Regions from separate parts of the Oceanobacillus locisalsi genome, predicted to be linked through region 2. Evidence: riboswitches for the same ligand, from Rfam matches in the RefSeq annotation. Region 2 holds a riboswitch; each other region holds the start of a gene.
The links. Region 2 has a riboswitch for thiamine pyrophosphate ahead of thiT (energy-coupled thiamine transporter ThiT). Riboswitches for the same ligand answer to the same signal wherever they lie in the genome.
Positions count from the first base shown of each region.

Region 1: another riboswitch for thiamine pyrophosphate. It lies ahead of thiM (hydroxyethylthiazole kinase); the one in region 2 lies ahead of thiT (energy-coupled thiamine transporter ThiT).
Region 3: another riboswitch for thiamine pyrophosphate. It lies ahead of ACFQ19_RS17580 (YkoF family thiamine/hydroxymethylpyrimidine-binding protein); the one in region 2 lies ahead of thiT (energy-coupled thiamine transporter ThiT).

Region 1 is NZ_JBHTKK010000012.1:29,314-36,332, reverse strand. It holds gene ACFQ19_RS10920 (ABC transporter permease) at 1-792, opposite strand, end outside; gene ACFQ19_RS10915 (ABC transporter ATP-binding protein) at 819-1,700, opposite strand; gene ACFQ19_RS10910 (TetR/AcrR family transcriptional regulator) at 2,009-2,608, shown strand; gene ACFQ19_RS10905 (Lin0512 family protein) at 2,735-3,094, opposite strand; gene thiM (hydroxyethylthiazole kinase) at 3,173-3,952, opposite strand; TPP riboswitch at 4,076-4,178, opposite strand; gene ACFQ19_RS10895 (arginase family protein) at 4,267-5,142, opposite strand; gene ACFQ19_RS10890 (MerR family DNA-binding transcriptional regulator) at 5,595-5,873, shown strand; gene ACFQ19_RS10885 (BCCT family transporter) at 5,974-7,019, shown strand, end outside.
Region 2 is NZ_JBHTKK010000022.1:25,332-32,350, reverse strand. It holds gene polA (DNA polymerase I) at 1-1,648, opposite strand, end outside; gene pnpS (two-component system histidine kinase PnpS) at 1,839-3,203, opposite strand; gene ACFQ19_RS15555 (response regulator transcription factor) at 3,204-3,896, opposite strand; gene thiT (energy-coupled thiamine transporter ThiT) at 4,406-4,972, opposite strand; TPP riboswitch at 5,124-5,227, opposite strand; gene ACFQ19_RS15545 (M3 family oligoendopeptidase) at 5,291-7,019, opposite strand, start outside.
Region 3 is NZ_JBHTKK010000028.1:40,944-47,962, reverse strand. It holds gene ACFQ19_RS17595 (TetR/AcrR family transcriptional regulator) at 14-637, opposite strand; gene ACFQ19_RS17590 (SDR family NAD(P)-dependent oxidoreductase) at 838-1,593, opposite strand; gene ACFQ19_RS17585 (D-2-hydroxyacid dehydrogenase) at 1,796-2,728, opposite strand; TPP riboswitch at 2,918-3,021, shown strand; gene ACFQ19_RS17580 (YkoF family thiamine/hydroxymethylpyrimidine-binding protein) at 3,124-3,726, shown strand; gene ACFQ19_RS17575 (ECF transporter S component) at 3,726-4,334, shown strand; gene ACFQ19_RS17570 (ABC transporter ATP-binding protein) at 4,312-5,889, shown strand; gene ACFQ19_RS17565 (energy-coupling factor transporter transmembrane component T family protein) at 5,886-6,662, shown strand; gene ACFQ19_RS17560 (hypothetical protein) at 6,740-7,019, opposite strand, start outside.

The DNA of each region.
Region 1 (7,019 bases), on a different contig from region 2:
TCCGCCTTCCAGCGTAAAAGCAAGGATTACCATCACTGCACTAAAAATGAAGGCAAAAATAATCGGCAGCCAGTTGTTCTCTGTAAATGGATAGGTCAAATACGTCCAGCCAAGCGGATTGAACATAGATAAATCCACATTCGATACATCCGTTCCGGCACGAATAATATAGAGCAGCCCAACCAAACCTAAGCTTGAACCTGTGGCACTGGAGGAAGCAGGCATAATTTGCGCCATCACCAGTCCAATCGCTGCCCCAATCATACCAGCTATGCCAACGGATGCTCCAAATAGAAAGGAACCCTGCACTGTAATCGTATCTGCACCGAAACTTATTAACAATCCGCTAATAAAAAGCGCCAATATCGCATTGATAACAATCACTTCAGTCGTTGCCGCAAGCGAGTTCGCCTGCCTTCCAATTTGAAAAGATCTTACAAGCTCTGTCAGACCGAGATCTTCTTCCTTTCTTGTGTGTCCAACAACATGCAAGACAGACATAATCATCGCAAACAATCCGCAGAATAATAACATTTCATGTGCATACATCGCTCCTAATGTATATTCTGCTGCGGTTTCAATTGGTGTCGGACCAACCATAGAGATCATCGCCGGGTTTTGCAGCGTTTCAAACATTCCTGCCAACCCTTGCCCTTTTGCAATTTCTTCAAAAGCAGGCACAAAGCCGCCAGAAAATAGACCAACTCCCAAAATCCAAAAAATTATCTTTTTCCAATCACGTTTTACATACTGCCAAAATAAGGTATCCCAACGCGCAAATTTTTCCTTCATGGTTCTTTCACCTCCTATATCCGCACTTATCCTTCATAATGCCGCATGAATAAGTCTTCCAATGTCGGCGGAACAGCTTCAAACTTCTTCACGCCCAGTTTCGTTGCTTCCAATAGAATCGTATTGATGTATTTATTGTCAGCAGAAAAAGTAGCTTGATTATCTTTTTGCGTAAAATCATGGACACCTTCTACAAATTCCATTGGCGAAACATCCGCTTCTGTGGATAAAGTAACTGCAGAACGGGTCAAATGCCGTAATTCATCCAATGTCCCGGACTCTACAATCTCCCCTTGGCGGATAATGACGACCCTGTCCGCTAATCGCTCTACTTCACTCAAAATATGCGATGACAGCAAAATGGATTTTCCTGCTTCCTTGATTTTTTCTACTTCTTCCTGAAAAACAGCTTCCATCAACGGATCTAGCCCAGAAGTCGGCTCATCAAAAATATATAAATCCGAATCCACAGATAAAGCGGCGATCAAACCAACTTTTTGCCGATTTCCTTTGGAGTACCCTTTAGCCTTTTTCTTCGGATCCAGTTCAAAACGTTTGATTAAATAATCCCGTTTTTGCTTATCTCCGCCGCCATGTAGCTTCATAAACAGGTCAATGATTTCACCGCCTGTCAAACTCCCCCAGAGCGCAACATCTCCCGGCACATAGGAAATACGTTTATGAATTTCCAAGCTTTCCTTCCAAACGTCCTTCCCAAAAATCTCTGCCTGGCCGGCATCCCTTTTAATAATTCCCAATAAAGCGCGAATCGTGGTTGACTTACCAGCGCCATTCGGACCGATAAATCCGACGACCTCCCCCGCTTCTACAGTAAAGGTCACATCACTTAATGCTTGAAACTTACCAAACTTCTTTTGCAAGCCTTGTAATTTCACAATGTTTGTCATAAGACTGACACCTCTTCTCTCCTTATTTCATATACGGTTTTATTTAGTTCTGTTCTTCACCCCTTGAAGCAGACAAAATAAAACCATTAATCATATAACAGTTCAAAAATAAAGATTAAACAAAAAGTTTAAAACCATTAATCTATAATATGGTTCAATATTATTCTTTTTTATCTTTGAAGTCAATATAATATATACTATTTTTTATTTGCCAGTTCATAATTAGACGGATATAATAAATAGGAAGAGAGACGTTCATTTACAAATTTTTTTATGAATGTTTGTTCAACAGAAAGCAGGTCATATATGTGAATGGTTTTGAAAAAAGAACAGAAGAAAAGAAAAAGCAGATTTTAGAAGCAGCTTTTGAACTGATGAACGGAGATACAGATACCGGCAATGTAACCATGGAGGAAATTGCGAAACATGCGAATGTCGGCAAAGCTACCCTTTTTAAATATTTTGGCAGCAAGGATAACCTGATTCGTGAAGTTTTCCAAGATTTTATTAACCGGCTGATTACGGATGCAAAAAATATTATGGCTGAAAATAAACCTTTTGAAGAAACATTGATTGCATTGAGTCAAAATAAAATCGGTCTGTTGGATAAAATCAGTCACCCCTTTTACATGCGAATGATGGATTTTTTTACAGCAAAGGACGAGGAAGGCTTATCTTTAATGATGCAGAAATTTAATGAAATAAATTATGGTATGTTGTTGGATTTATTTCACCGAGGCCGGAAAGAAGGAAAAGTGGATCTGAAATATTCGGATGAATTTCTGCTGCTGTATTTCCAGGCGATTGTAGAAGGGATTTCCAAGCCGCAGATTTATGAGAAAATTGCCCCTTATACCGAAGAATGGACAGAAATGCTTATTAAAGGAATTGCACCGAGGAAGGATTGATCTTGCTCGATGCTTTCTTTTAAAGTAATTGCAACAAAAAAAGCCGGGAATTATCCGGCTTTTTTTCTCAGCAGGACGCAAAAGGAATACCTTTCCTTTCACTTCATTCTTTTTTTTTCTGTCTTCCTAATATCCCACTTCGACAACAGCATTGACAATATACATTAAGTCATTTTTATCTTCTTGGTCACTTAGATAGACACCGCTTGTTGTAATCAGCCCGCCATCTAACTTTTCCACCGTCACCGTGCCATACGGTATCAATTGCTTTATCTTTCCTTCATCCAAATGTTCCATATCTCCTGGAATACCCAATTTCACATTTACCTTCATGTTGTTTAAGTCTTGATCAGGCAGCGCGCCTTGAATTCCCGGCATTGAATTAGAATGAATTGCATTTGTCACAGCACGTTTGGAAGCTTCGTTAATATTTTGCCCGTGTAAATCTACGCCTGTACCTGTCTGAATAAATATCATTTGTTCCATGTTTTTGCTCTCCTTCCTGATTTTTATCGTTTCTGCATAATTATTTTCTACATTCCCATTTCTCTGAAATCATACATACTACCATTCTTCCAGCCGCTTATACTTATTTACTGTGTTTTGATCCAGAAAATATAATGTATCCAACAATGCTGGAATAAAGGAACCGGGTCCTTCTGCTTTTTTCATTGCCAACTCCGCTGCAATTCCATAAGCAGCAGTTACCTCAACACTTGCCTCATACACATCTTCCCCAACGCTGACATACGGTCCGATCAGCGAAGTGAGCAGACATCCGCTCGTTGTGATATTCTGCAACATGGCATCCCCATTACTGCAAAATGTTGTACGAACACCATCGGTAATCACGTCTGTTTTTCCAGTTGCAATGACGACTGTATTATATTTTTTTGCTACTGCCTTTGCGATTTCCGGATCAATTTCCGCAATGGTGGAGTCAGGACTTTTCATGGATTCAAACACATTTCCTAGTACAGCAATTTCTCCTGCATTGGCCCGAATAGCTGTAAATTGAACTTTTTCCAGCAGCTTATCAATGACTTCTGTCCGAAATGTTGTTCCTCCAGCAGCAATCGGATCCAAAATAACAGGAACCCCTTCCTCATTCGCTGTTTTCCCTGCAATCAACATGGCCTCTGCACGTTCCTCCGTCAGTGTTCCAAGATTCAACACAACAGCTTGAGCATGTTGCGCATTCTCCACTGCTTCTTTTGGAGTATGCGAATTAGCCGGAGAAGCACCGATTGCAATCAATCCATTTGCGGCAAAATTCGTGGCTACTTCATTGATGACATTATAGATAAGCGGGTTTCTACTTCTGATTTTCCCGATATAATCCATAACAAAACACTCCTTTTTTTCTAATTATTCCAAATACAAAATTTGCAAGAATTGCTTTAATAAATTAAAAACCACCCCGAAATGGAGTGGTTACTTTTACGTAAAAGATATAAATACACCGTATATCCGCCATCTCCACTTTCCTACGCTAGTATGAGCTAGATCAGGTTCAAAGGGATTAAGATGCAAATCTTATCTCAGCCAGACGGCACCCCTAGTGGTTTATTATTCAATGTTACATTCATTTTAATATTATATTTTCATATTGTAAAGGGATACAATAGGTGTACACTATTAGCCTGTCTTTATTATAATCAATCATTGAAAATCGATATTTGAGACAATGTTTTTCTAAGATTAATAGCATCCCAAGGCAGATGTTCAGCTATCCCTAGTCCAACAATTTCAGCTTGTTCAGAAACATCATTTAATACACGAGCAACTTGTGCAAGTTTCATTTCACCAACTGCCGCAGGAAAATCTTCTGAGTCCGTATATGGCTCTGCCGGATAAATAGAACGAAAATCCTTCGGGGATAAAACATCCAAGTCAAAGTGAACAGCTAAATATGCAATGTTATTTTCTTTTATCCAATCCATAATCGGATCGCTATTTTCTTTTAACTCCTCCGGACCGACAAAGGGGACATGTAATTCTTTTACTAACTTGTCCCTATCACGTAAATCCTTTTCTATTAATCCTGCATACATCATATGGCTCAAGGGCACCGGGTTTTTTACTTCTGTAACAAATTGAGGCGCACCCTTTCCCAGCAAATTGGCCGCCACCATCTCATGAACATCTGTCGAATCATTTGTTGTTGCAATATCCGGATGTGCATCCAACCATAAAATCCCTAGTTTATCACCATATTTTCCGCTTAAATAATCAAATGGCACTTGATCCATGGAACAGTCTCCGCCAAATATAATGACTTTATCCGGCTGCTGTTCTTTCAGAATGTCAGCTGTTTTTTTCATTTGTTGCGATATGACGTGCTCACCTTTTACACCATTTTTCACTTCTAATTTCTTTTCAAAGTCTGTATCCACTTCTACTTCAAATGTTTCGCTTGTTTTACTTTTCGGCGCAATGTGTGCTAATAGTTCACCTCCAAAAGCATAATCGGGGTTATTTCCTCCTTGCCACTGCGGGAATAGCAGTCTTATAGTCTTTTTATTTTGTGCCATATTTATTCTTCCTTTCTTTGGTTTTCTGCTTTAAATAAGCTTGTTGATACATTAATGCTATATCTTCTTTTATTCATTCAAAATGGGTTGCTCTATTTCTACTTGTTTTCCCTAAATGCTTCTACTATTAACCAAGATAGCTAATATAACACGCCTTTATTGCAATACGGCTATTTGTTACTTTACCTTTAATACTACTGTATACGAATGAACGCAATCATTTTACAATTTGTTTCGTCAGTCTCAGTTGCCAGTTAAAAATTAAAAATGACAGTTTCTTTATTTCCCAGGAAATTACCTCCACTCTCAGCATACCATTCTCGAATAAATTTACAGAGTGATATCAACGAACAAGAATCGATTATATTATTCTATCCTTTATTCCTTACCTTTTGCTGAAGCTATTATTCCTTTATTATTTAAAATAGAACAATATAAGAGGAGAATATAACATGCACAAAAACCTATACTCCATCGGCGAGACAGCCAAATTAAATAATATTTCCATCCAGTCATTAAGGTATTATGACAAAATCGATTTATTCACTCCTGCTTTCATAGATCCTGAAAGTAACTACAGATATTATCATGAAAAGCCACTCCTCTTGTATACAATTCCACGTACGTTGTCAGTTCCCCTATTTCTTCTTGGGTTATACCGTTTTGTTTTAGTTCTAAGTGAAATTTTTTACGGAAAATACAACCAGATACAATTCGAACATCTGCAATAAACAGCGTTCGACAAATAAATAACAGGTTTACTTGCTTCCTTTTACGGTTATGTTAAAATAAAAAATAGCTTTCTTAGATTTAGGAGGAGAAAAATTTGTCATGACTAAAAAATCGAATAAAAACTTTTCCAGCGTATTTACGTATGCGTCGGTTATCGTCGGCATATTAGTTGTGCTGGGTGCTGTTTTTCCTGATCAATTTGGACATTATTCAGGAGCAATCGGCGATTGGGTTACAGAAACTTTCGGATGGTATTATATGGCAGTATTCACTGTCATCTTATTTTTCTGTATCTTCTTGGGTATCAGTCCTATTGGTAAATTGAAATTGGGGAAACCAACAGATAAACCGGAGTTCAACACTATTTCCTGGTTAACCATGTTATTTAGCGCTGGTATGGGAATCGGGTTAGTATTTTACGGTTCATCAGAGCCAATCTCCCATTACCTTGCACCGCCTACAACTGACCCGGAAACCAGAGCTGCCTTAGCGGAATCAATGCGATCCACTTTCCTGCATTATGGATTCCACCCTTGGGCTGTGTATGGGATTGTTGCATTGGCATTGGCTTATTTCCAATTCAGAAAAGGAGAAGTCGGCCTTTTATCGAAAACATTACGACCTATATTTGGTAATCGTGTAGACGGGCCATTAGGAAATATCGTTGACGTATTAGCTGTGTTTGCAACGATTATCGGTGTAGCTGTTTCCTTAGGTGTAGGAGCCATGCAAATTAACGGAGGTCTAAATTATCTCTTTAATGTTCCTAATAACATAATTACTCAAGGAATTATTATCGCCATTGTTACCGTATTGTTCTTAATCAGTGCTTGGAGCGGATTAAGCAAAGGAATACAGTATTTAAGTAATTTAAACATGATTTTAGCAGGGCTGTTATTCCTGTTTATGTTGATTTTAGGACCAACATTACTTATTCTCAACATGGTAACAAGTTCAACAGGCGATTACTTAACAACACTTTTATTTAGCAGTCTGGATGCAGCGCCATTAAACGATCAGAAACATGAATGGATGCAGAGCTGGACATTATATTATTGGGGCTGGTGGATGAGCTGGAGCCCATTTGTCGGCATTTTTATTGCTAGAGTTTCCCGCGGTAGATCTATCCGGGAGTTTGTTTTAGC
Region 2 (7,019 bases):
TGATAACAGGAAGACCTAAATCTTCAAATAATACAGGTCCCAGCTGCTTTGGTGAATTCAAGTTGAATTCTTTGCCTGCCAGTTCATATACTTCTTTTTCCAGTTTATCCAGTCGTTCCTTCAAATCTTCTCCCATTTCTTTCAGACGATCCACATCTACTAAAACACCATGGTGTTCCATCTCAGCAAGAATCAGTGCAAGCGGCATTTCTAAATGCTTTAATAAATCCGCTTGTTCATTCTCCTCTAATTCCTTCTCCATCCCAGGATACAATTCCAGCAGCGTATCAGTTTTCCGGATGACGTGCTCACTGAGAACCGCTTCTTCCGGCACCTGTTGTTTCGCTCCTTTTCCGTACACCTCTTCATCAAAGGACACATCATATTTTCCTTTTCTGCTTGCAATCCCCGGAATATCGTGGTTATTTTCAGCAGGATTAATTAAATAAGAAGCAAGCAAGGCATCAAACACAATGCCTTCTATTTGAATATCACGACGTAATAAGGCAACTTTTGTCCGTTTTGCATCAAATACAATCTTCTTTTTCGCAGGGTCTTCCGCCCATTTTTTGAAAGCCGACGATTCCGCTGCTACAGAAATAGGAATAAAACTTTTTTTATTTTCATTGACAACCCCGATTCCTTCAATTGGTTCGGTATGATAGTTTTCTCCCAGCATTTCTACAACAAGGGCATCCTGTTTGGAAAATAGCGCTTCTGTTACTTCTTCCACGATGCTATAATCTATTTCTTTGTATCCTGCTTTCTCCTCTTCCGCTTCTTCTGTTCCGGAAATTCGCGTTAATAGCGACTGGAAACCTAAGTCCATAAACATATTACGAACAGATGCTGTGGAGAAGCCTTCATAAACAGCATCATCCAATTGAACGGTAATGGGCGAGTCCCGGTTAATGGTAGCTAAATCCTTACTCATTATCGCATCATCACGATAGGTTGTTAAATTTTCCTTCAGCTTTTTCCCGCTGACCTCATCTAAGTGTTCGTACACTTTCTCTAATGTATGAAACTGTGTTAACAGTTTGGTAGCTGTTTTTTCACCGATTCCCGGAACGCCAGGAATATTATCTGAACTGTCTCCCATCAGTCCTTTCAAATCCGTAATCTGTTCCGGGGTTACTTGCATCTTTTCGAATAGGTAAGAGGGTGTATAGTTTTCAATTTCACTGATTCCTTTTTTGGTCACCCGGACAGTCACCTGGTCCGATACAAGCTGCAGTAAATCTTTGTCGCCGGAGAACACGGTTATGTCCCATTCTTCGTTATCTGCCTGTTTCGATAATGTTCCAATAATATCATCTGCTTCATATTGATCCAGCTGGTAATGTTTAATACCAAACGCATCGAGCAGTTCTTTTAAGACAGGAAATTGTTCAGAAAGTTCCGGGGGTGTTTTTTCCCGGCCTCCTTTATATTCTTTATACGTTTCGTGGCGGAAAGTCGTTTTTCCTGCATCAAAAGCAACAAGCATATGTGTCGGCTGCTCTTCTTCTAAAATCCGAAGCAATATCGTAGTAAAACCATAGATACCATTGGTATAAACGCCTTTTTCATTATTTAACAGCGGCAACGCAAAAAAAGCGCGATAAATAATACTGTTGCCATCAATTAAGATCAGCTTTTGGGTCATCATTCTGTCTCCTTTATCTTTCATCGCTAATTGTAATCTTATTTTATCATGTTTAGAGAAAACTGCATAATGCGTATACGTAGGTTATCCTTTACTCCCTTATCTTATAACGGCAGTTCTTTCATTTATAAAGTGACACTTCCTTCCGTTACCCTACAAGAACAAAAGCCACCACCCGGGCGGTGATGACTTAAGGTTTTGGTATATATACATGGACTGCTGTTCCTTTGTCCACTTCACTTTCTAAAACAATTTCCCCTTGGTGAACCTCGACTATATGCTTTACTATAGCGAGTCCAAGGCCGGTTCCTCCCGTATTTCTGCTTCTGTCCTTATCCACTCTGTAAAAGCGTTCAAACACTCTGGAAGTCGCCTTTTGTTCAATACCGATTCCTGTATCCTCAATGAGAATATGAACACGTTCATTTTCTTCATTTATGCTTAAATGGATATTTCCTCCAGATGGTGTATAGTTAATCGCATTATCTACGAGATTGATAATAACCTGCTTCAATTTATCAGAATCTGCATACACGTCTGTATCCGGAGAAATCGATGTTGTAAAATCTAAATCTTTTTTTGCTGCTTTTTGTTCCAGTTGCGGCAGCACTTCATCTATCATTTGTTTCGCATTAAAACGCTCTTTTTCCAGTTGGAAATCTTCCCTTTCCAGGCGGGAAAGTTCTAACAGATCTTCTATAAGCAATTGCAGCCTGTGGCTTTCCTTATATATAATCTCAATAAACTCTTCTGCCGCTTGCTCATCATGTTGCTTTTCCTTTAATGTTTCCGCAAACCCACGTATAGACGTAATAGGTGTACGCAATTCATGAGAAACATTCGCAACAAAATCTTTACGCATTTTTTCTAACCGCTTCAATTCTGTTATATCATAAATAACCAGTACAGCCCCCTTAATCATATTATGCTCGTTAAAAACAGGTGCAGCAATAACTTCCATATAGTTTTTAGTCAGCCCGCGCTCGTTTTTAAACTGTTCTTTGACAGGCTGTTCATACAGAAATGTTTCTTGGACAACATTGTGCATGGCTTCATTTTCAAATACATCATAATATAAATGACCGCGATACTGTTTATCTTCCCCTTGAAACATTTCCAAGAAACCTCGATTCACCAGGTGAACGTACCCTTTTTCATCAATCAGCGCGAGGCCGTTTTTCATATTATCGATAATAGAAGTTAATTGCTCTGCCTGCATTTGTTCCTGAATCGTAATTTCATTCATATTCCGCGCTAATTTATTGATGTTTTTGCTTAATTGCTCCATTTCTTTACTATTACTGTTGTTAAAGCGGGCTGAATAATTTCCTTTAATCATTTCATTTACTGTTTTTGAGGCTTTATTAAGCGGTCTTGCGTATTTGTTATAAAATTGCATAAATATAATAGAAATCACTAAAAATTCTACTAATATAATAGCTATGATAAAAATCCAATTTCCTTGAGCTTGTACCATCAGCCACCCTGATAATATCAGGACCACCGTGATGCCAAGAATATTTGGAAACAATGGCTTTGAAAATAATATATGCATTTAAACCGGCTCCTCTAGTTTATAACCTAACCCACGAACTGTTTTGATATATACAGGCTTTTTAGAATCAGGTTCAATTTTATCCCGCAGATGGCTTACATGCACATCCACGATTCTCGTATCTCCCATGAAATCATAATCCCATACACTGCTGAGTAATTGATCTCGGGAAATGACTTTTCCTTTATGTTTAGCCAAATAGTACAGGAGTTCAAACTCTTTTCTTGTAAAAGTAATTAATTCTTCTTTTATTTCTGCTTCATAGCGCTCCGGGTAAATTGTTAAATCTTTTATTCGCAGAGACTGAAAATAATCCCCTTCCGGCCGCTGTGACCTCCTGATAATGGCCTTCACACGGGCAACCACTTCTTTCGGGCTGAACGGTTTTGTCAAATAATCATCTGCTCCGAGCTCCAGACCAAGGATTTTGTCAATTTCCTCATCTTTTGCTGTCAGCATTAAAATCGGTGTGTCCATATCATTTTTTCGAAGTTTCCTGCATACTTCTATCCCGTCTAATTTCGGGAGCATTAAATCTAAAATAATCAATTCATAGCGGTTAGATGAAGCTTTCTCGTAAGCCTCTTCCCCGTCGTATGCCACGTCTGTCGTAAACCCGGCATTCTCGATATTGTATTTTAGCAACGTCACAATGGATTGTTCATCATCTACGATTAGAATTTCTTTATCCATTTGGAAAATCCCCCCTTAATTCATATATACGTTCCCATTGATAAAAAATCCTTCTTTAAATAAGATTTTCTCGAAGGAAAAGGAACATAAAAATATATTGCTTTCATCTTTATTTTCTTTATTCTACCATTATTTAGCCAGATAGCCTATTCCATAACAGAATGTTAATAAAACTTAACAAAATTAACATTCTGTTGAAAAAGAGTAGAAGGTGTAAGGCTGCCGCTGCGGCGGACCGTTTTGCTTTCCGACGTACAACGGTTTTTGATGGAGCGAGTAACCGCAGTCCCAGGACGTCGGAAAGCGAAGGGCTTGGCCGGAGTAGTCGCTATACACCATATTCTGATCAAAAAATAAAAGAATGTTTAAACTTAACATGATAATAGAGAGCGTGTTCATCCTGAAACAGCAAGGTTTATATACTTATTCTTTAGTGCGAACGTTGAGAAAATGAAATAAAAATCCTGAAGCAAGGCATGCTGCAGGATTTTTGTGTGAGGGAGTTTTCTTTACATTTTTCCTACTAATGTTCTCGGCTGTTTATAAAACAAAAGAAATACAATAATAAGACTTAAAACAAAAGATGGAATCATATAAGATGAATTATAAATTAATGAATAGAGCCAGGCTGGCTGCCCTTCTACTGCTGAACCGAAGAACACCATTCCGGCAATATAATGACAAATAAAACGGGCTGCTGAACCCAGGAATACGCCTGTCAGAATGTAGATAAAAGATTTTTTTATCTGCTTCTTTTTCATATTGTCGATAACCTGCTTGGAAAACACTCCAGCCAGTCCGACAACAGTGAAAGCTAGCCCATATTCAATAATGCCCTGTACCGGGTGCAAGATATAAGCCGTACCTGTAGCCACCTGCAGTATTCCCCAGAGGAACCCGGACAATAAGCCTCCCTTTAATCCCCACCGGAAAGCAACAATAAAGACAGGAATCATTGCAAAAGATACAGACCCTCCTTGCGGCCAGAGTGTAAATCCAATTGGTAAAATATCCAGTAATAAAGCCAGTGCTGTAAAGATAGCTACTTCGACCAAAAACAATGTTTTATTTTTCAAATGTTTCTCCCCCATTTACATGAAACAATCATAATTTAATACTTTCCTAACGCACAAAAAAGTAATGCCAAGGGGAGTCTTCTTGATGGTCATGTTCTTCCAATAATCATAAAAGAACATTTTACACTCCGCTCACACATTACTTTTATATCCATCAAAAAGTCCACAATCCCTGCGCCAGCGTTAACTGACAGGTTCAAAGGGTCAGAACACAAACATGTCCACTCTCAGCCAAAGGCTCCCCTTGCAGGCTTTTTTATTCACTTTTTTGTATAAATGTAGTATAAATCACTTTTAGATAATTCGCAATAGACGTGATTACTTTTCCAGTTTCTTGGCTAGTTCTAAAAATTCCTGGACATCCTGTTTACATATTTCCATTGCATTTTCCCAGAAATCAGGTTTTGTCAGATCCACCTGCAGATGCTTTTCAGCAAGTTGTTCCACAGTCATCCGGCCGGTATCTCTTAATAATGTAATATATTTTTCTTCAAAATTACCTTCATATTCTTTCGCATATGCATAAATTCCCTGACTGAATAAATAACCGAATGTATAAGGGAAATTATAGAACGGTACATTGGTAATATGAAAATGCAGCTTGGACGCCCAAAAATGCGGGTCGTATTCAGACAAACTTTCGCAATACGCTTCTTTTTGTGCTTCTACCATAAGCTCATTCAACCGGTACGTGCTTACCATCCCCTGTTTGCGTTCTTTATAGAATTGTTTCTCGAATAAGAAGCGGGCATGGATATTCATAAAGAAAGCAATGCTGCGTGACACTTTATCTTCTAATAAGGTCAACTTTTCTTCATCTGTTTGAGCCATTTTTACCGACGCATCTGCGACAATCATTTCCGCAAACGTGGAAGCAGTTTCTGCCACATTCATGGCATAACCTTGATTTAACCCATTTACATCATTCATCACATACTGATGATAACCATGCCCTAATTCATGGGCCAGTGTCGCGATATTGGAAGGCGTTCCTGAGTAAGTCATAAAGATACGGGTCTGCTCACTGACAGGAAAGCTCGTACAGAAACCTCCAGGACGTTTCCCTGCCCGATCTTCCGCTTCAATCCAGCGTTTCTCAAATGCCATTTGTGCGAAATCCGCCATTTGCGGGCTGAAACTGCGGAATTGTTCCACAATAAAAGCCGCTCCCGCATCATAGCTCATCTTTTCTATATTTGACCGGATAGGAGCATGTACATCAAAAATGCTTAATTCGTCCAAACCCAGCAGAGAAGCTTTTTGGTGTAAGTAATTAACAAATAGCGGTTTGTGTTTTTCAATCGCTCCCCACATCGCATGCAACGTTTCTTGCTGCATCCGATTTTTCTCTAAGGGCTCTTTCAACACATTCTCCCAACCGTAATGTTTATAAGTTTGCAGCCGAAAGCCCGCCAAGTGATTTAACGTCTGTCCGAATAAAGCTTCATTCTTTTTCCATGCATCACTGATTTGGCGAAAAACATGCTCTCTTTGCGCACGATCAGCAGTGGATAATTTATTTGAGGCCTGTCCGACAGAGTAAGGCTGCACCTCTCCGTTCTCTTCTATATCGATTGTCATGTTGCCGACAACCGCTTCATACATCTGATTCCAGGCATGGTATCCATCTATTGCTAAATCGCTGATTAAAATTTCTTCGTTTTCCGACAATTGTTCACGTGCTCGTTCTCTCCTTTCAGTTAATATAAATTGCAGCGGTTTCATTGTGTCTTGTACAAGCAGCCGGTTCCACGCAGTATCTGTTATTGCTGCCAGTTTCTGATCAATTATTTTCGTAAGCGCGCTATACGCTGCTGCTATTTGAGCTCTTTTGGCAACATAGATTTCAGCTTGTTTATCTGTTACATCTTGGGCACTTAAACAACTGATATAAGCTCCCATCTCACGTACCTTTTTCGTTATCCGTTCTAAATCACATACGATCTTTTCCCAGTTTTCAACCGATCCATTCGTGTCCATACGTGTTACTTCTTCGGTCAATGTCTCAATCTCTTTGCTGATTTCATAGACAAATTGATGGAACGCT
Region 3 (7,019 bases), on a different contig from region 2:
TTTCATTCAAGCACTATGCTTTCTGTATAATTCCTTTCTCCAATATTTGTATAATTCTTTCTGTCTCTACTTCTTCTTCATCCCAATTGATTTCCGGAAGAAACACGTAACGAGCTACAATATACGATAAAATAGACGAAGCAACCGTACGTATAATGGCATCCGTCTTTATATCCGCCAGCTGCCCTTTTTCTTGATAATACGTGACAATTTCTCGCAGCTTATCAAAAACATCATTTCCCACATATTCAATAAACTTTTCTTTCAGGTCGGGATGAAACGGAATTTCCTGCACCAATATTTTTAACATCGGCAAATTATTTTGGATGAATTCTTTTCGATTTTCAATCATCGCCCGAATAAAATCTTGAATGTACTCAAATTCCTGATCAAGCACCTTATTCAGATCTTTTTTTATCATGGGGGCAATCCACTTCACCATCATTGGCGAAACAACCGCCAGCAGCAGTCCTTTTTTCGATTTAAAATGCTTAAAAATCGTTCCTTCTGCTACCTCTGCTTTATTGGCAATTTCACTCGTTGAAGTCCCTGCATAGCCTTTTTCTGCAAATAAATCCGTTGCCGCTTCTAGTATCGCTATTTGTTTTTTCGTCAGTTTAGGTTCTTTGTTTGTCATATTCACTCGCCTCTTATCACGTTAGACATATCTATCTATACTATATCGGATATGCAGCAAGTTTGTCATGAATAATGCGATGACTTCATACAACTGACAATAAACCAAAACAAAAAAATTTCCGATTATCTCATTTGGACAACCGGAATTTTTTTGACCTGCTATGTCAAAGCCTCTTCTCTATCACTTAATCCATTCTCCTAAAGGGAATTCGTTGCTCCGCCATCAATCGGAAATTCAGCACCTGTTGTATAAGAAGAATCATCCGATGCTAAGAACAACACCGTTTTCGCTACCTCAGCCCGTTTTCCTAAACGGCCAAGCGGATACCCTTCTCCAACTTCTTCCGTAGATTTTCCTTGTTGCTCCGCGCCATAATCTGCCATCTGCGTATCAATATAACCGGGATGGATAGAGTTCACACGAATCTGATCTTTAGCAACTTCCATCGCAACATCCTTACTCATAATACGGACTGCTCCTTTGCTTGCACCGTATAATGCATGTCCAGGAGCTCCGCCAAGTCCTGCAACAGAAGAAGCGTTGATAATGGAGCCACTTTTTTGCTTCTGCATCACTGGAAGCACATGTTTCATACCTAAGAAAGTACCTGTCACATTGATATTCATTAATTTATTCCATGTATCTAATTCAATTTCGGTGACTGGCTTAATAATATAGATACCAGCGTTGTTAAACAAGACATCAATTGTACCAAACTGGTCCACTGCTTTTTGAACAACTTCTTGCCAATCCGCTTCCTGACTGACATCATGCTTTATCGAAATAGCCTCTGCTCCAAGATCCTTTACTTCTTTTTCTGTTTCTTGTATACCCTCCACATTGACATCTGTCAAAATAAGCTTTGCGCCTTCTTTTGCAAATAAATGAGCTGTTTCTTTTCCAATACCTGTTCCAGCTCCTGTGATGAGCGTTACTTTATCTTGTACTCTCAATCTAAACTCCTCCTTGAACTACTTCTTAAAACATACAATTTCCTACACCCATTGTATATTTCCCTTTTTTTGTATGAATAAACATCAAAACATAATGTACATCGTATAGTTTCTGAGGAGTTTTATTTTTTATACATCGTCAAAATTGTAATCATTGATTCGCATTTGGACTCTGTAAATAGCAATACATGTAAAAATATTTTCAATATCCTTTTTGAACATCTACTTTATTTTCCAACACTTCTCCCGCTTCAACCTTATGCAGTGTATCAACAAAACAATCCGCCGCTTCTTTAGCAGTCGTCACAGCGGATATATGCGGCGTGACTGTTATATTTGGATGCCTCCAAAAGGCATGCGTTTCCGGCAACGGCTCTTCGCGGCAAACATCCAGCACCGCAAATCGCACCTGCTCCTTATCGATTGCTTCTATCAAGTCGTCCTCAACGACAGACTTTCCTCTGCCCACATTGATAAACCCGATATGCCCAACTTGGTTAAAGAATGATTTATCAAATAAATCAGCTGTTTTATCGGTTAATGGCAATGTATTTATGACATAATCAGCTTCTTTCATCAACGAGTTATTGGAACTAGCAGCTGCCACTTGTTCAAAAGCCGGCTTCTGCTTCCCGCTTAAAGATATGCCATACACCTTCATTCCAAACCCCGTCAATATATTAGCTACTGTACTGCCAATTTCGCCGGTTCCATAAATCACTGCTATTTTCGCATCCAATAGCGCAGGAGTAACTTCGCGCCACACTTTGTTCTCCTGCTGTGCTGCAAAAGTGGCATGTTCTTGGGTATCCTTTAGAATATAACTCAGACAATACTCTCCAATACGCTGCCCAAACGAGCAAACGGTCCGCGTTAATAATACGTTTTCATTCCAGTCCTGATGATACAAAAAACCATCGACGCCGGCTCCCAGAGAATGTACCCATTTTACTTTACTATAGTCAGTATCTTTCTGTACTTGAAAACCGCAAAAAACATCTGCCCAATCCAGGTCTTCTTCAGTCAAAACATCTTCGGTTACGTAACGAATGTTTTTGTCTAGTTTATATTGTTCTATGTGTTCTTTTAATTCCTTTATCATCGGGCTGACAATAACTATTTTTTGAATATCCACATTAACATCCCCTCTCCTTTTTTATTATAGAGGATTATTTGATTTTTTAAAAATATTCAATATAATGCTTTTATATAAAAACATCATCCTATTAGAGATGATCGTATTAAATTTTGAAGGTTCTCAAGCCTCTTTACAACTTATACTAATTTAGATATGATATGAATTACCATAACAACTGCATAAACCGAATCTCACTAGGGGAGCTTTTTTAAATAGCTGAGAAGGTGAAAACCTGACCCTTAATACCCGATCTGGATAATACCAGCGTGGGGAAGTGTAGTGGACCGTATGTCAATCGTTTTATTGATGCTACATTTTTCATACATACGTACAAACTGCATTCCCATCGGAGTGCAGTTTTTTTATGGATAAATATTATTGGAGGTATGGAAATGACGATCGAATGTGGTACAAGTCGAATTGCAGGGTGTCAATTTACGCTGTTTCCGATGAGCGATGATTTTGCGGAGGTTATTTTATCAACATTAGAAGAAGTTGACATGTCAAAGGTGTGGAAATCAACCGATGATGTAACGACATGTATCAGAGGCAAAAGAGTGCATATTTTTGACGTTACAAAAGCGCTTTTTCTTCATGCTGCTAAAACAGGGAAGCATGTCGCGATGAGCGGCACGTATTCCATCGGCTGCCCTGGCGACTCAACGGCTGATGTCTATATGGATGAGAGTAACGAGCTGATGAATGAATCCTCTTCGAAAGCGGTTCAGCAGCAAGCCGGATGTAAATTCTCTCTATATCCTTTAGGCGAAGAAGATTATATGGAAAAAATATATCAGCAGATCGATTGGTCCAAAACTACGGAAGTGTCTGTCAGTCACGCCCATTATGCGACAAGATTAGACGGGGATGTGCATGATATTTTCCGCGTTTTACAGCAATCCTTCGAGCAGGTGCAGGATGTAGTTTCACATGTGACGATGACGTTTACGATTTCAGCAAACAGCCCTTCTAATCCAAAAGAACAGGAGCAATAATCATGAAACAATGGAAATTGAAAGATATCGTTTTGATGTCCATTCTTGGAGTTGTTTTTGGACTGATCTACCTTGCTTTTTTCGGAGTGGGAAATGTGCTGTACGGCGTCTTGACACCGTTTGGATTGGGACCGCTCAGCTATGAGCTCATCTTTGGTGTCTGGTTTATTGTCTCGATTATTGCTGCTTATATTATTCGAAAACCCGGGGTAGCTTTTACCTCAGAGACCATTGCAGCACTAACAGAGGTGTTAGTCGGCTCTACTGCAGGACCAACTTTGATTTTATCCGGTATGGTACAAGGTCTTGGCGCAGAACTTGGCTTTGCTCTCACAAGGTGGAAAGATTACCGCCTGCGAGTTTTGATCCTGTCAGGTATGTTGGCAGCCACGGTAAGCTTTCCTTATGCTTACTTTATGTCCGGGTATGACGCCTATACGAACTGGCTTGTTATCGCCATGTTTATTACCCGTGTTATTAGTGGTGCGCTGATTGCCGGTTTATTAGGAAAATATATCGCCGATCAATTAGCAGCTACAGGAGCACTGAGCGGTTACCCGTTAGGAAAGGAGAGGCAGAAGCGACATGAGCAATCAAGCGCATCGTAACCCTTTATTCCAATTGAATGATTTTTCTTTTTTCTATCAAGATCAAGCAGAAGCCGTTATCAACCAGCTTACTGTTTCTCTTTATGCGGATGAAGTTACTCTATTGATGGGGGCGAGCGGTGCGGGTAAAAGCACTCTTGCCCTCTGCCTTAATGGGCTATACCCAGAAGCTGTAGAAGGAACAACGAAAGGCGAGATTCTTTTTCAAGGAAGAGCCACACAAGATTACGCAAAAGGCAAGCTTAACCAAAAGGTCGGCATTGTTTTTCAGGATCCAGAGAGTCAATTTTGTATGATTCGTGTCGAGGATGAATTAGCTTTTGTCTTAGAAAACATGGCCATACCAAGAGAAGAAATGTATATGCGTATCTTAACAGCACTAAAACAAGTAGGCATGCAAGATTTTCTCTATCATAAAATCCATGATTTATCAGGAGGACAGAAGCAGAAAATTGCCTTGGCCTCTGTATTGCTGATGGAACCAGATTATTTAATTTTAGATGAACCAACAGCCAATTTAGACCCGGTTTCCAGACTTGAATTCATTGAAACTATAATGCGGCTTCAAAAGGAATTGCAGCAAGGGGTGCTGGTCATTGAACATCAAGCTGAAGATTGGGTGGATTATGCAGATCGGATGCTGGTATTAAACCATGCCAGCCAAGTAGTTATCGATGATCAGCCAGCTACGGTTTTTTCAGCCTATCGGGAGGAATTGCACGCCCATCATATTGCCTTTCCGCCGGCCTATCGGAAAGAACTGGAGCAAGCATTACCAGCCATTCATGAATACGATTCAGCACCTATTATGGAGGTTGATCAGCTCGCTTTTCAATATAAAAAACAATCGATCTTAAATTATGTGTCGTTCTCTATTTATCCAGGTGAATTAATGGCAATCTTAGGTGAGAATGGTGCGGGCAAATCTACATTGCTGCAGTTGCTCACGCGATTAAAACAGCCTCAGGACGGTCAGATAACCTTGCATCAGAAAAATCTAAATGCATGGTCAGAACATGAATTAAGAAAACGGACCGGTTTTGTTTTTCAACAGCCGGAACATCAGTTTATACGCGACGCCGTTTATCAGGAAATAACATTTGGTATGCAATTAAATGGCATGCCGGCAAAGCAATTGGAAAGCAGAGCTTCTGCCTTATTGAAATTATTACATTTAGAAAAGCATCAGGCTCGTAATCCTTTTATGTTAAGCGGCGGCCAGAAGCGGCGCTTAAGTGTGGCAACCATGCTGGATGAAACCCCTGATCTATTATTCTTTGACGAACCAACGTACGGGCAGGATCATCAGACGACCAAGGAGCTGCTGGATATTATTCACAATTTGAGAGAGCAAGGAACTGCTGTCATGATCGTAACCCATGATATGGAATTAGTTGCCAAACATTGCCAACGGGCAGTTGTATTGAACGAAGGCGGCATTGCTTTTGATGGGGCTCCTGATTACTTATGGGAACAGACTCCGCTTTTAAATAAGGCGAGACTTCGATCTCCTTATCATAAAAGGTTCTCTAGCAAAGCGGCGATTGTTCCATGATTCAATCGATTAATCCGACGATAAAAGCACTGGCAGTTTTAATTCCAGGCATTCTATTAAGTTTCGCTTTCGATATGATCACGCCGCTTATTTTCTTGATATATATATTGATGCTAACTTTATTTTTCACTAATATACCATTAAAAAAATGGCTATTGTTTTTTATTCCGCTTTCACTATTTGCCATTGGACTGGCTTGGATGACTATGCTTTATACCGATGAATCTTACAATACCGGTCCGGTAGTTTTTCAGTTTCTATGGTTCGAGATCACCTCCGGAAGCTTTCAAGTCGGAATCAGCCTGGCATTACGATCGTTATGCTTTATCTCATTATCCTTGTTATTTGCCCTGACGACGGATCCGACTAAATTTATGCTCAGTTTAATGCAGCAGGCAAAGCTCTCCCCTAAACTGACCTATGGTATTTTAGCAGGTTACCGTTTTCTGCCTACCTTTAAAACGGAGCTTAATTTAATCAGGCAAGCACATCAAATACGCGGCGTACAGCGAACAAAAGGGCTTCGTCAAAAATGGCAGAACAACAAACAATATATTATCCCGCTGCTTGCCAGTTCGATTCGAAAGGCAGAGCGGGTGGCGATTGCAATGGAATCCAAAGGGTTTACCGGGGAACGCAACCGCACCTTTTATCACCAATTAACGATATCGAGTAAAGACTGGATTTTCTTCATTTCCATGTTCGTCGCCTTATGTTTCGCCTTCTTTATATCGGATCAGCTTGGATTTCTTCGCCTGATCGGGCAGGGTTAATTAATAAGGAAGAGGTAGATCTTGCATGATAGGCAATCTACCTCTTCCTTGTTTTACTAACTAAATAGAAAGAGAAGCTAATTGGCGATTTCTTCATCTGCTCTATCCAATTCCACCTGACAGCTTCCTTTTGTATGTTTTCCAATAACAAGTAACATACAATTCTTCCGTGAAGATGTAAAAGAAAAAGATCCCTTTTCGCTCTGATGAAATTCTTTATGGAAAACGACATTCCTTCGCTGCCTGAATGTTAATTCAAGCGAGCCCTTTTCTACTACGACATCATAATCAAAATGCACATTTTGATTTGTACCTACAACAAAAATATGATTGGAAATACCATTAAATTTTTTATAG